Regions from separate parts of the Planococcus liqunii genome, predicted to be linked through region 2. Evidence: riboswitches for the same ligand, from Rfam matches in the RefSeq annotation. Region 2 holds a riboswitch; the other holds the start of a gene.

Region 1 (7,365 bases), 340 kb from region 2:
AGCAATGATTTTATTCGCCAATGCGGTCGCGGCTTTGGGGACCACTAAAAAAGGGGCGATTCCGGCAATCCCTTCTCTCGACGAGGCTAGGCAACTGCTTGAAGGAAGAAACTGAATAGGCAAAATGGCAGTTCAACTTGGCTTGTTAGGCGTTGGATGCCGCTACTGGAGCGAGCGGACCAAAGTTTTGGATTTACTTTTAAAGCGCTGCTTTTTTTAGAGAAAATAAAAACAGCCGACTTCCTCTTTGAAACGAGGGAAGTCGGCTGTTTTGTTATCCGCTGTTTTATCTGTCGCGCAATTTAGCAAGCAGACGAAGAATTTCAAGATACAGCCAAACCAGTGTTACCAGCAGGCCAAATGCTCCGTACCATTCGAAATACTTTGGCACGCGTTTTTCGGAAGCCTTTTCGATGTAATCGAAGTCCAGCACCAAATTCAAAGCGGCAATGATGACAATGACGATGCTGATGATAATGCCAAGCGGCGTCGATTCGTGCAAATGCGGGATGTTAAAACCGAAAAAGCTGCCGACAAACGAGATCAGATACACAACGAAGATTGCGCCGGTTGCAGCCACTACGCCCAAGCGGAAGTTCTGCGTTACTTTGATGAATCCCGACTTATACGCAAGCAGTAAACTCAAAAGCACCCCAATGGTCAACAGAACGGCCTGGAACACGATGCCGCCGTATTGCACTTCGTACTGGGCGGAAATCGCCCCGATGAACAAGCCTTCCAGCAATGCATAAAGCGGAGCTGTAAACGGTGCCGCTTTCGGCATGAAAATCGTAACCATCGCGACGACAAAGCCGCCGATGCCGCCGACCAGGATCAAGGGCAGGATGGTTTCAGGATTGCTCAAGTACTGATTCCAGGAATAGACCGCTGTCGCTAATACCAAAAGCAATAATATAAAGGTCTTATTGACCGTTCCTTGAATGGTCATCGTGCGGCCAGAATTGGTGTAACCGCCTTTTTCAAATACTTCATCTTTTAAACTCGGGTTTCCACTTCTCACATCAATCGTCTCCTTTAATTTTAAAAACAGGTTCATAGTATTCCTTAAATTCCAGGGAATCAAACCTGAATAAATTTAATTTCAAATCGTTGAAAATGTTTCTTTGTTGTTGTTACGTATGGAACGCGGCAAAAGTTTCATTCAATCAGATTTTAGCAGAACTTTTTTAAAAAGTTGTGTTGCAGTTGTGTCTAAAAAAAATGGAAAACGGCACAAAAACTGGTTCCGCAAGACGAAGGTTTGACATAGTCAGATAATCATACTATAGTAAGTTACATAAAGTAACTAATAATTTGCCGTTGCGGACGGCAGCGTAAGAAGGAGCGAATTAAGTGGCTAAATTAAAACAACAAGGCTTTGAAGTCGGAATCTACACGTTAGCGGATATCGGACCGAATCCCCTGACAGGAGAAATGATCAGCCCCAAACAGCGGATGGACGAAATTATAGAAGCGGGAAAACTGGCGGACCGGGCTGGCCTCGATATCTTCGGGGTAGGTGAGCATCACCGCCTGGATTACGCGGTTTCTTCGCCTGCGGTCGTGCTGGCTGCAATTGCCCAAGCGACCGAACAAATCCGCTTGACAAGTGCAACCAGTGTCTTGAGTACACTTGATCCGGTCCGGTTGTACGAAGACTTTGCAACTTTGGATTTGGTTTCCGGCGGCCGTGCTGAGATTTTGGCTGGCCGAGGAGCTTTCATTGAATCGTTTCCTCTGTTTGGATACAGCGTGAAAGACTATAATGAGCTCTTTAGTGAACATATGGAGTTAATAATGAAGCTGAACGACAGCGACATTGTTTCGTGGAAAGGTAAATTCCGATCACCAATAGACCACGCGGAAATTGCGCCCCGGCCATTGCAAAGCAAACTTCCCATCTGGATTGGGGTTGGCGGAACGCCTGAAAGTGCAGCCCGCGCCGGACGCATGGGCGTCGGAATGGCGCTTGCTATTCTTGGAGGCGATCCCATACGGTTTAAGCCGCTTGTCGATATCTATCGGCAGGCGGGAATCGAAGCGGGCCATTCGCCCGCATCGCTGCAAGTCGGAGTGACCGGCCACGCTTATCTGGCAAAAACTACAGAGCAAGCGAAAGAGGAGTTTTATCCGTACTATGCCAACTACTGGAACTACGTCAATCGCCAGCGCGGAATGAGTTCGCGAATGACACGGAATGATTTTGAACAGTTAGCGGGTCCGGAAACCGCTTTGTTTGTCGGGAGCCCGGAACACGTTGCAAAGAAAATAATCCGGCAGCAGGAATTGTTCGGCCACAGGCGCTTTATGGCCCAAATGGATATTGGCGGCATACCGTTCGGCAAGGTGCAGGAAAACATCGAAATGCTGGCTGCTCAAGTAGTGCCGATTCTTGGGAAAGAAATCGGCCGTATGGTGGCACCGGTCTAGAATGAAGTCAAAATCTTTGACGATCCAAAGACTATCGCTATAAGCAGCCCCAGCTTCCAAAACGGAAAGCTAGGGCTGCTTTTGATTTCGTAGGGAAAAAGACATATTTTTGAAAAACTTAAAAAATTCTTTTACAATAAAATTATCTTTTGCCCTATTGTTAATCTTTCTTAGCATTGGTATCATAAAAAACGATGCAAGTTTATTAAAAATGTAAAATTTATCTTATTTTATTTTTTATTAAATCATAATATTATTTTATATAGAGGTTTTTTGTTAATTTTGAGTCGATTAGTTTTGTTCAGGAGGAACGTCATGAGCTTTCAGGGAATCAGTTTAGAAGAACTAGAAGAATTAGAGCAAGAACTGCTGGGCCTCGGTGAAACGAGGCTCGGCAGTTTAAGCTATTCTAAAATAGAAGTATATGAGGCTATGCACCGTCAATTAGAAGCGCTAGTGCAAGAGGATGAAGATTACCGGGAATATTACACCTTCATCAAGAAAAAGTTGGTGTCTTACCTATTGCGCTACGGCGCAGCTGTTTCTGGCAGTGACCGCACCATTTACGAAGATTCCGAGAAAGTCCTGAAAAAAGTTCTTTCCTATGACTCGCAAAACCCGATTGCCGCTTACCGTTTGGGATTTTTGGCTTACCGTTCAGGAGCTTTCTTTGATGCGGCGGCGTTTCTCCAGCAAGCGCTGAACAGCCAGACTTTTTATACCGATGAGCGTTTCCTGATGAATGCGGAGCAAATCAGCCGTGCCGTCTTGTATATTGCTAATTGCGCGCTTCATCCGGCAATCCGGGGCGAAGTGACAGCCATGGATTTTATGGCCAGCGCCGAGCATGCCACTTCGCTGTCCACCCAGCTTTGCTACAACGATGGTATGCTGAAGAGCCAGGCTTACCGCATTACCACACCGTTTGGCTCCGTGCTTTGTTCGAAAGAAGAAAGCGTCGAAGCGCCGATGCAGGATGTCATTTCGCTGAAGTTCAATAAATTCGGCGCCGTCTTGACTTACAACGGTATTTCCGAGAAATTAGCGCCGGTACAGGCGAATCTGCTTCGCTACCTGTTGATGAAGACCCGGAGAGGGCAAGCCGCAACGCCTTTAGCTTTGAAAGACTATTTTTTATTCACCCATGTGGTTACCGGGGTTCCCGAAGAAACGTTTTTGCTGGTAATGGCAGAAGTGAAGCAAATACTGATGGAAATGGAAATTCCTTCAGCGATCCAGACCGCAGAAGACGAGGATTACGGCTTTTATTTTGACGGCTCGATGCCGTTTGTCGTGATTGACCGGGTTGATGAAGAAATGTCCCTGTAATAATATATAATGAAATTCAATAATTGAACCTTTTCAAAAAAAGGTTTGACAGCAGCCAAAATGTTGACTACTATTAGAACCAAGTTAAAACCAATTACATAAGGAACATTATCAAGAGAGACTGAGGGACAGGCCCGATGACGTCCAGCAACCTACAGAGTGATCTGTAAGGTGCTAATTCCTGCAGAATGATTTCATTCTGAGAGATAAACCTATTCCGTTATGGTGCTTCTTTCTAAATGAAAGAGGCATTTTTTAATGGCCAAAAAAGGAGGGACCCCACCATGATCAGCATCACGAATCTTACGAAGGACTACAAAACAAAAAAAGGCACCGTTACCGGCGTGGACAATGTCTCTCTGACCGTGAACGAAGGAGAAGTGTTCGGCATCGTCGGCTACTCAGGAGCCGGGAAAAGCTCGCTGCTCCGCTGCATGAACTTGCTGGAGCGTCCGACAAGCGGCGAAATCAAAGTGGACGGCCTTGACCTCACCCAGCTGAAAGGCGAAGGGCTGCGCCAGGCAAGGTTGAAAATCGGCATGATTTTTCAGCATTTCTACTTGATCAGCCAAAAGACGGTCGGGGAAAATGTCGGCTTCGCTTTGAAAGCGGCGAAACTGCCAAAAGACCAGATCGCCAAACGGGTCGACGAACTGCTCGAGATGGTCGGCTTGACCGATAAACGGGACGTCTATCCCGCGCAACTGAGCGGCGGGCAAAAGCAGCGTGTCGGCATTGCCCGGGCGCTGGCGAACAATCCATCGGTACTCCTGTGTGACGAAGCGACGTCCGCACTCGACCCGAATACGACGCTTTCCATTTTGCGGCTGTTGAAAAGGATCAACCGTGAACTGAATATCACGATCGTTCTCATCACCCACGAGATGAATGTCGTCAAGGAAATCTGCGACCGCATGGCGGTCATGCAGGACGGCCGGGTCATTGAAGAAGGCGGCGTTTACGATTTGTTTTCGGATCCGAAAGCAGAACTCACAAAGGAATTCATCTCTTCAGTCGTGTCGTTCGATGTGCCGCAGCCGATTCTGGCAGCCTGCACCGGCAGCGTCATCAAAGTGCAGTTCAAAGGCGCCGTTGCCGGAGAAGGCATCATCACCGATACGGTGCAGCATTTCGATGTCAAAGGCAATTTCCTTCATGGTTCAATCGAGTACATCCAGGAAAAGCCGCTTGGCTTGTTCCTGATGGAAATTCAAGGAAGACCGGACAATATCCACCGCGCCATCACTTATATGGAAGGCCGGGGAGCAACTGTGGAGGTGATTTCAAATGGGATTTGATTTTCAGCATATGATGGAATTGTGGCCGGACATCTCGAAAGCGTTCGGCGAAACCTTGTATATGATCGGCGTCTCGCTCGCGATTGCCATTGTCATCGGCTTGCCGCTTGGCATCGTGTTGTTTGTCACCGACAAAGGCTTGTTTTTGCAAAACCGTTTTGTGAAATCGGTATTGGGTTTTGTGGTCAACATGATCCGCTCGATTCCGTTTATCATCTTGCTGGTGGCATTGATTCCATTGACAAAGATGTTGGTGGATTCGACCATCGGGCCGGCAGCAGCCAGCGTGTCGTTGTCGGTTGCGGCGATTCCGTTCTTCGCCCGCATCGTTGAAACTTCGCTGCGTGAAATTGATAAAGGGGTCATTGAAGCGGCCGTTGCTTGTGGAGCCACCCCGTGGATGATCATCAAAGACGTGCTGCTGCCGGAAGCGAAAGCCGGCATTGTCCAAGGGATTACAATCACCATCATTTCACTCGTTGCGTATTCCGCGATGGCTGGCGTCGTCGGAGGCGGCGGCATCGGCGACTTGGCGATCCGCTTCGGCTATTACCGCTACGACAATACAATCATGATCGTCACCGTCGTCATTTTAATTGTTCTCGTCCAAATCCTTCAGCAATTGGGTGACTGGACGTCAAAAGCAATAGACAAACGATAAAAAAGGGAGAGAAACTCACATGAAGAAATTTTTATTGCCAGCAATCCTACTTGTTTTACTGACTTTGCTCGCTGCTTGCGGTGAAGAAGAATCCAGCGCCGACTCGAAATCCATCAAACTGGGTGGCACCGCCGGTCCATACAGCGACATGCTGAACGAAGCGTTTAAACCGGCGCTTGAAGAAAAAGGCTATAAAGTGGAAATCGTGGAATTCAGCGACTACATCCAGCCAAACAACGCTTTGGACAACGGCGACCTCGATGCCAACTTGTTCCAGCACTCGGTGTACCTTGAAAACTTCTCAAAAGAAAACGGCATGGACTTGACCGGCCTGATTACGGTGCCGACAGCGCCAATGGGCATTTACTCGAATGTCTTTGACTCACTGGAAGATATCAAAGACGGAGCGACGATTGCAATTCCGAACGACCCGGTAAACGCAGCCCGCACATTCCTGGTCTTGCAGGACAACAACTTGATCACACTTGATCCGGCAGCGGAAGAATTGACGGTTTCAGAAAAAGACATCCAGGAAAACCCGAAAAACCTTGTGTTCCAGCCGATCGAAGCAGGCGGCTTGCCGCGTGCAGTGGAAAGCTCTGATTTATCAGCCGTGCCAGGAAACTTTGCGTTGGCAGCTGACATGAACTTGCTGGATGCACTGGTACTTGAAAATATGCCAGACCAATACCGCAACTTGGTCGCGGTGAAAACGGAAAACAAAGATACACAGCTGTCAAAAGACTTAGTGGAAATTGTGGAATCGCCGGAATTTGAAGCATTGATCGATTCCGATTTTGAAGGCTTCGGCAAACCGGAATGGATGGCTAGCCGTTAAGAGAGGAGAATCTTTGTGGAAGACATTATCGTAAAAGGCGCGCCGGCTGAATATATCTGCAATACCCATGTTCTCGAAGGACTCGAGGACAAACTGTTGGCGCGTAATATCAACAAAGTGTTGCTCCTGACCGGCACCAAGTCGTGGGAAGCGCTGCGTCCGTTCTTTCCGGAACTGGACAAAGTTGAAGTAGCCTATGAAAATTACCACGGGGAATGCTCGCTTACTGAAATTGCCCGAGTGGCAGAAATCGCAAAAGCCATCGGTGCGGACGCCGTTATCGGAGCGGGTGGCGGCAAAGTGCTTGATATTGCAAAAGCCGTCGCCCATGACACCGGCATCAAGTCGGTGCTGATTCCGACACTCGCTTCCAACTGCGCGCCATGGACGCCGCTTAGTGTCGTCTATACCGAAGAAGGGACGATGACTCATTACACCATTTTCCCGGGAAGCGTCGATCTGCTTTTGGTTGAGCCGCGCGTTCTGCTTGACGCTCCCGTAGCGATGCTGGTCGCGGGAATTGGCGACACCATCGCGAAATGGTACGAAGCGGACGTCCAGATAAGCCGCTTCGATAACCCGCCGCTTGCCTTGAAAATCGCCCATTACACCGCGAAGCTCTGTGCCGATGAAATGTTTGAACATGCGGAAGCCGCCATTCAGGATGCCAAACAAGGCCAATTGTCGGATGCCTTCATCAAAGTGGCCGAAACCATCATTATGGCGGGCGGCATGGTCGGCGGGTTCGGCGACAAATTCGGCCGCACGGCAGGTGCCCATTCCATCCACAACGGCATGACCATTTCGCC
Region 2 (7,365 bases):
AAAATGTCCCCGGCGTAACCGCATAGGCGATGTTAAAGCCGTCGACGCCGGATTCCTCTACCCATTGTTCCAATGTGTCCGCCACTTGTTCCGGAGAACCGACCGTAAATGGCCCCAGTCCGCCGATGCCGACATATTCCTTAATGTCATTGACGGTCGGTTTTCTGCCAGGGAGGATTTTTGTGAAATTCTCTAAAGCGGATTGGATCGCATCGTTTTCGATGTATTCAAGCGGCTGCTCCGGTGCGTAGCCGGACAAATCGACGCCCGTCCATCCACCAAATAAAGCCAGTGCCCCTTCATGGCTGATATGGCTCTTATAATCTTCATATTTGGCATGCGCTTCTTCTTCTGTCTTGCCGACAATCGGTGTAATTAAGGACAGAATCTTCACATCTTCTTGATTTCGGCCGGCATTTGCCACTTCCGCCCGGATTTTATCGACGGTCTGTCTGGCAATATCGATATTCGGCGGACCGATAAAGACGCATTCGGCATGCTTCCCGGCAAACGCTACGCCTTTCTTGGATGCCCCCGCCTGGTAAAGCACCGGCGTCCGCTGTTTCGACGGTTCCGTTAAATGTGCACCCGGCACTTTATAATATTTCCCTTCGTGGTTTATGTCATGCACTTTACCGGGATCGGCGTAGATGCCGCTCGCTTTGTCTACCACAACTGCATCATCTTCCCAGCTCGACTCCCATAATTTATAGCAAACTTCCAAATACTCTTCGGCAATGTCGTAGCGTTCATCGTGCTTGATCTGATCTTCTTTCCCAATATTCAGCGCAGCGCTCTTCAAATAAGAAGTCACGATATTCCAGCCGACCCGGCCTTTTGTCAAATGGTCAAGTGTTGAAATCCGGCGCGCAAAGGTATAGGGATGCTCATGCGTAACAGAAGCCGTGACACCGAAGCCTAAATGTTTGGTTACGGCAGACATGAGCGGCACGACGAGCAAAGGATCATTGACCGGCGACTGGGCTCCTTGCCGGACGGTAGCGTCTCTTGAACCGTTGTAGACATCATATGTACCGAGGACATCGGCAAGGAAAATAGCATCAAACTTGCCTTTCTCCAAAAGTTTCGCCAGCTCAATCCAATATTCACTGTCTTTGTACCGATGGGACTGGTCTTCCGGATGTGTCCAGAGCCCCGGCGACTGGTGGCCGGCGCAGTTCATGTCAAAAGCGTTCAAATAAATCCGTTTGCGTGTCATACTTTCCCACTCCTTTAGTTGCGTTATTTTGGCAAAAAGAAATAACCTTCTTTTCCCGGAAAGAGAAAAGAAGGTTATGTATCGCTACCGCCCCGCTCTTATCTCCCAAGAATAAAATCCTGGCTGGAATTAGCACCTTTCTGACAAATGTCAGAGGTTGCTGAAGCGTCAACGGGCCAGTCCCTCGGCTTCTCTGGATAAGATTTATGAAGTTGAAAGTAATCATAATATTAAAACTACTGGAAGTCAACGTTTAATTTTATCATTCTTATTCGTTTACTTGGATATTTTTTTTCATCGATTTCAAGCTTTTTTCACCTTAAAATACGCCTTATGTTTAAGAACAGGGTGAAAGAGGGAAAAAGACTGTCATGACTCTAATAGAAAGCAGGTAGATAATATGCCAAGAATCGCAGTAGAACATCCATTTACCGACATTCAGAAAGCTTTGCAGAAAAAAGGATACCAGGCCGATATGGTCAATCAGAAAACGGATGCTATCCGCTATGACGTAATCGTTGCCCGCAACTCAGACAGCTATGATTACCTTAGCTTTGAAGGCTCGCTTGTAGAAGTAAGCGGCAGTTCCGTCAAAGAAATTGTGGCTGAAGTGGAAGAACGCCTTCAGCGAGCAGGCAAGATCAGCGGCCAGCCAAACGCGGCAAAAGGCAAATCCGGCGGCGGATTCTTCGCAGGTCTTTTAAGCGGAGCAGCAATCGGATCAACCCTTGCCCTTTTAATGGCACCAAAAAGCGGGAAAGAATTGCAAGTAACCGTAAAAGATAAATTAGCCAGCAGCAATTCTTCAAGCGACGGCAGCGGAAAAATCGCCCAAGTAAAAGAGAAAGCGACTGAACTGGCAACACAGGCAAAAGAAAAAGCGACAGACGCAACAAATCAAGTGAAAGATAAAGTATCAAGCTCTAAAGAAGGCGATAACAGCAAAACGTCTACAAGCACAACCGACTCAACCGATTCTTCTATGCTTAATTAAGCAGATTCGGCTTTGAAAAGAATAGCAACTCGGAAACACCGAAGCCGCCGTTCCGGCAGCTTCGGTGTTTTTTGTTGTCATAATTCATTACACTCTCTACCTCTATCCTGCATAAAAGATAGGAAGTTAGTATTGAAGTAAACAAAATAATAAGTGGTGTGCGTCATAATTGATAATTTTCCATGAGTTTCATTCCTTCTGCAAAAATTTCTTCAGCACAGTTAGGTCTTCTTTATTTTTAGCAATGATCACCACTTCATCACTGTTCACCTCAAGCATGTAGCGGTCATTATAGAAGGCGATCAAAGAGGGCTGCTTCCCTTTTATTATTCCTTTTACATATTGAAAAACTTCTTCTGAAGAAACTGACTTTACCGTGGCGTAATGCAAGATTGCTTCGGATTCTTGCCTGTCTATATATTCCTCTTTCCAATTTCGGATAACAAATGCCTGGTGCAACGCCTGCTTCTCAAAGAAGCGGGGCTTCTTAAAACCGTACGGCATATAGGATTTTAGAAAGGTCATATCAATTCGTGAATCCTCTTCAAACAAGAAAGTAGTGGTTCTCTGCACAAAACCCGCTCTTTCTTTTAATTCTTGATGCTGGATAACCATTCGATGCTCTTCTTCCGCTTGAAAATAAGGGCTTTGCTCCGCGGAAAACAAGATGCCAAATTGTTCTTCTATTCTTTTCAATGCATTCTTCCTTTCCACTTATCAAGAAACACTATTTTTTTAGATTCTAAAAAAATACGAAATGATAAAACCTGCAATTATTCCCATAGCGAAAATCAAAAATACTTTCGGCTTGTTTCTTCTTTAACTCACACTTTCTATTCAAGAGATTTAGGCCCTACTCCGATTTCTTACTCAGCCTTTATTCTTCCTTTGGCTCATAAAAACCCAGGCATAGTAGACGACTAACGTGCCCATTAAGAGCAGTGTCGGAACTATTTGCATCTCAGCAGGAAGAAAAATATATAAAAGAATTGCCAATACAGTTATTGGCAAAATCACCGAAAACCAGATCCGCACCCGCTTGTTCTTAAAACTCATCTCGAACCTTTCCATTTCAGTGTCCCTCCTTCAAAGTCCAAATTGCATCTCCATTCGATGCGCCTCCCTTACTTGCTTGCAGAAGTTTTTTGGATATATTTATAGATGTTCATGATTCCGATAACGAATAAAGCGGACATTCCGATTCCGAAAAATACAGACTGTACCGTTTGGCTTATAAAGCCCATACTGGAAATCGATACAGAACCTAGTACAAAAAAATAAATGATTGAAAGTTCTAGGCGTTGCTTCATAAGTTCCTCCTTTTGCATTAAAAACAAAAAATTAAGCTCCCTTCGTTAATTGTGTTGGATTCCATAAAGTATCCACTGCTTATCTTTGGAAATTCTCGCTATTCTAGATTACCAATAATTCCTTTTATTTCCTACCCCAAGTTAACGCAAAAACCGCCAAAGAGAAACATACATCGTTTCTCTTCGGCGGCTTATTTTGGCTATGTCTTTTTTTCGCAGCGCTACATCCTTCAATTTGCGTTCTACTTCATTGACCACATTACTTAATGGTTTTGGATCAGCCCATCTTGACTATACAAAAACTTCCCCGTTTAAAAGCGTCCGGTTTCGTGGATGTTCAGGAAGTATAGAAGACACCAATTTCTTCACCACAGGCTGCTGTGAAGAAAAGATTTCATCCTTGTCTTGAACCATTTCGACCACTCTTCCCTTATCCATTACTGCAAGCGCATCAGAAACCGAGTATGCTGCTCTGATGTCGTGTGTAATAAACAAATATGAAAGGCCATACTCAGCTTTTAACTCGTTCAATAAAGTTAAGATATTTGTCTGGGTGACCATATCGAGACTGCTGACGGGTTCATCTAAAATGATCATTTTCGGCTTTAGGGCAATTGCTCTCGCAATGTTGATCCGCTGAAGCTGTCCGCCGCTGAATTGCATCGGATATTTTTTCATGTCATCCGCATGCAATCCGACAACTTCCAATAATTGCGCCACACTCCTTTTCAGTTCCGATGGAGAAAGTCTCTCATAGTTTTCCAGTGGCTCACTGATAATCTTTTCAGCCGTCATTCTCGGATTCACCGATGAAAAACTGTCCTGGAAAACGACTTGCAGGTCTCTGCGAAAATGCTTTCGGGCGGCAGCCTCCATTGTGTAGAGATCTTGGCCTTGGAATAGAACCGTTCCTTTTGTCGGTTTTTCGACACCCAAGATCACTTTCCCTAATGTACTTTTGCCGGCTCCGCTTGTTCCGAGAAGCCCCAGGCACATGCCTTCTCCGATAGAAAAGGATATATCGGAAAGGGCAGGCGCCGCTTTTTCTTTGCGGCGAAAAGGACGGAAAGAGCCATATGTATGCGTCACGCCTGCCACTTCAAGTAAATTCATCGTGTCCCTCACCTCACTTTATTGGCCAATTAGTTTATATGACCAGCTTTTCACGTTCGTATTCCATCGGCAACATAGGTCTGGCCAGCAGCAATTTTTTCGTGTAGGGATGCTGCGGCTCATCGAACAATTGGAAGACATCCGCTTTTTCCACAATCCGCCCTTTTTGCATCACTGCCACATCGTCAGCAAGAGCTGAAATAACGCCCAAATCATGTGATATCAGCAAGATCGAAGTGCCGCACTCTTTTCGAAGCCGGTCCAGTTCTGAAAGAACCTGCATTTGGCTTGTTACGTCAAGTGCAGTTGTCGGTTCATCAGCAATCAGCACAGATGGACGCAGGCACATCGAAATCGCGATCATGACCCGCTGCAGCATTCCGCCGCTCAGCTGAAAAGGGTACATCCGCATCAATTTATCGGGTTCCTGCAAATCCATTGCAGCCATAGACGAAACCGCCAATTCAATCGCCTGTTTTTTTGTAAGAGGTGTATGCGCGCGGATTGTTTCTACAAATTGGTTGCCGATTGTATAAACGGGAGTAAAAGCATTCATGGGATTTTGCATAATGTAGCCGATTTCTTTCCCGAGAACGTTGCGCATTTCTTTAGGCTTCAGCCCATTCAGTTCACGGCCATTGAGCTGGATGCTTCCGCTTATTTGTGTGGTTTTTGGATTTAACAGCTGAAGCAGCGCCATACACGTAATGGTCTTCCCGCTCCCGCTTTCTCCTACAAGTCCCAGCACTTTTCCGGGCTTCAAGTCCAAATTCAGCTCATGAACGAGTGGTAGCCTTCCCTGAGCTGAGTTTACTGAGATATTTACATCCTTCGCCTGCAACACATAATGCTGTTTGTCCATCTGATCATCCCTTCCCACTACCGTTTTTTAATGCCGTACTTCTCCGATAAAGCTTCACCTAATACATTAAAAGAAATTACAACGAGCAGTATCATGATCCCCGGGTAGAGCATCAATTCAGGCTGGCTGCGGATGAAGTTTTTGCCTTCCAGAATCATGGCCCCCCATTCGGGAGTCGGAGGTTGGACGCCGAGCCCGAGAAATGACAGTGCCGACAGATCCATGATAGCCCATCCCATTTCAAGTGTGCCCATCACCAGAACTGGCGGAAGCACATTTGGAATCATGTGGCGCCTAATTATTTTCCCTGTAGAGGATCCGCTGATGCGGGCTGCCAGTATGAAATTCTGTTCTTTCAAACCGACAATCATATTGCGGATCATTCTTGCGTAATATACCCATTGAACCATCATCAGCGCCATCACCACCTGCCAAAGCCCGGGGCCGAGCAGTCCGACGATGCCAAGAACAAGCACAAGATTCGGAAACGCCATAACGCCTTCGCAAAATCTCATCAATACAGCATCAATTACGCCGCCTTTATATCCGGCAATTGTGCCAATCACCAAGCCGAAACCTAAAGCAGCCACAAAAATCAAAGAAGCGAAACCTAACGAGACGCGCGCGCCGTATAAAAGCCGAGACAGGTTGCATCGCCCCAAATGATCCGTTCCCAAAGGGTAGTCCAAAGAAGGAGGCGACAATTTAAATGCCAGGTTCACCTGGATGGGATCATTCGGCGCAATCCAAGGAGCTAAAATAGCGATCAGGAAGAATACGGCCAGTGTGGCAGAGCCAATGAGGATGGCTAGTTGGCTCTTTCTTGCGATTCGTATGCTAGAAATCAAAACTGAGCCCTTCCCTTCAATGAAATGCGTGGATCCATGTACATTTGCACAATATCCACAATCAAGTTGCATATGACAAATAAGCAAACGGCCAACATCACGTAACATTGAATAACAGGTATGTCCCGGTTAAATATGGCTTCTACAAAATATCGGCCGAATCCCGGCCATGAAAAAACTTGTTCAATGATAATCGTACCGGTCAAAAGTTTTCCAAGGTTCATGCCAAGCCCCGTCATCATAGGAGCAATCGCGATTTTTAAGACGTGCTTGCCCATAATGGCTTTTTCTTTGATGCCCCGCGTCCGCGCATATAAGACATACTGCTGCTCCAGCTCTTCCAGTACACTGGCCCGGAGCAAGCGGGTGTAGACAGCAACCAATGCTAGGGACAAAGTCAGACTGGGCAATACAAAATGCTGCCAGGTCCCTTTCCCTTCCACCGGAAACAAATCCAGTTTGACGGAAAAGAGAAAGATCAATAAGTATCCCAGCCAAAACTGGGGGATGGAAGCGCCTAAAAAAGAAAGCAGCCTGCTAAAATGATCGATTGCCCCGTTTTTGTATACCGCTGACAAAAAGCCGAGCGGGATGCTGATGGCAATGGCCAACAGTATACTGCTGAGGGCGAGCTGGATGGTTGCTGGCATTCTTGCTGCAATCTCCTGCCAAACAGGAGTATTCGTTACAAACGAATTGCCAAAATCCAGTAGGACAATTCCTTTGACCGTTTGGACATACTGCATCCACAACGGCTGATCCAAACCGAATTCATGTCTTTTTTCTGCCAGAATTTCATCCGTTGGATGAATATGGGCTGCGGAAAGATACGCTTCTGCAGGATCAACCGGCGAAAGGCGGATGAGTAAGAACATCAGAAAAATGGCAAAGAGAACGATGGGGATGACAGCAAGGAGCCGTTTTGAAATATAGGTTGCCATGACTTGTCCTCCCCGCTGTTACTTGCTGATTTTCATTTCGTTGAAAGGGTGTTCATCCCGGTTTGCCGGGAAGATAAA

Evidence for each region. A riboswitch is a leader RNA that binds a small molecule or an ion and turns the genes downstream of it on or off. The one in region 2 is predicted to bind S-adenosylmethionine.
Region 1: another riboswitch for S-adenosylmethionine. It lies ahead of QWY22_RS11165 (methionine ABC transporter ATP-binding protein); the one in region 2 lies ahead of QWY22_RS09480 (LLM class flavin-dependent oxidoreductase).

The regions. Positions count from the first base shown of each region.
Region 1 covers NZ_CP129238.1:2,204,830-2,212,194, reverse strand. Annotated here, with positions in the region: gene QWY22_RS11185 (carbohydrate kinase family protein) at 1-115, shown strand, start outside; gene QWY22_RS11180 (Bax inhibitor-1/YccA family protein) at 287-1,021, opposite strand; gene QWY22_RS11175 (LLM class flavin-dependent oxidoreductase) at 1,354-2,430, shown strand; gene QWY22_RS11170 (tetratricopeptide repeat protein) at 2,746-3,759, shown strand; SAM riboswitch class I at 3,865-3,972, shown strand; gene QWY22_RS11165 (methionine ABC transporter ATP-binding protein) at 4,044-5,057, shown strand; gene QWY22_RS11160 (methionine ABC transporter permease) at 5,047-5,718, shown strand; gene QWY22_RS11155 (MetQ/NlpA family ABC transporter substrate-binding protein) at 5,738-6,556, shown strand; gene QWY22_RS11150 (iron-containing alcohol dehydrogenase family protein) at 6,572-7,365, shown strand, end outside.
Region 2 covers NZ_CP129238.1:1,860,031-1,867,395, reverse strand. Annotated here, with positions in the region: gene QWY22_RS09480 (LLM class flavin-dependent oxidoreductase) at 1-1,219, opposite strand, end outside; SAM riboswitch class I at 1,315-1,423, opposite strand; gene QWY22_RS09475 (YkuS family protein) at 1,620-2,213, shown strand; gene QWY22_RS09470 (hypothetical protein) at 2,403-2,909, opposite strand; gene QWY22_RS09465 (hypothetical protein) at 3,084-3,284, opposite strand; gene QWY22_RS09460 (hypothetical protein) at 3,338-3,523, opposite strand; gene nikE (nickel import ATP-binding protein NikE) at 3,815-4,636, opposite strand; gene nikD (nickel import ATP-binding protein NikD) at 4,671-5,498, opposite strand; gene nikC (nickel ABC transporter permease subunit NikC) at 5,516-6,346, opposite strand; gene nikB (nickel ABC transporter permease subunit NikB) at 6,343-7,287, opposite strand; gene nikA (nickel ABC transporter substrate-binding protein) at 7,306-7,365, opposite strand, start outside.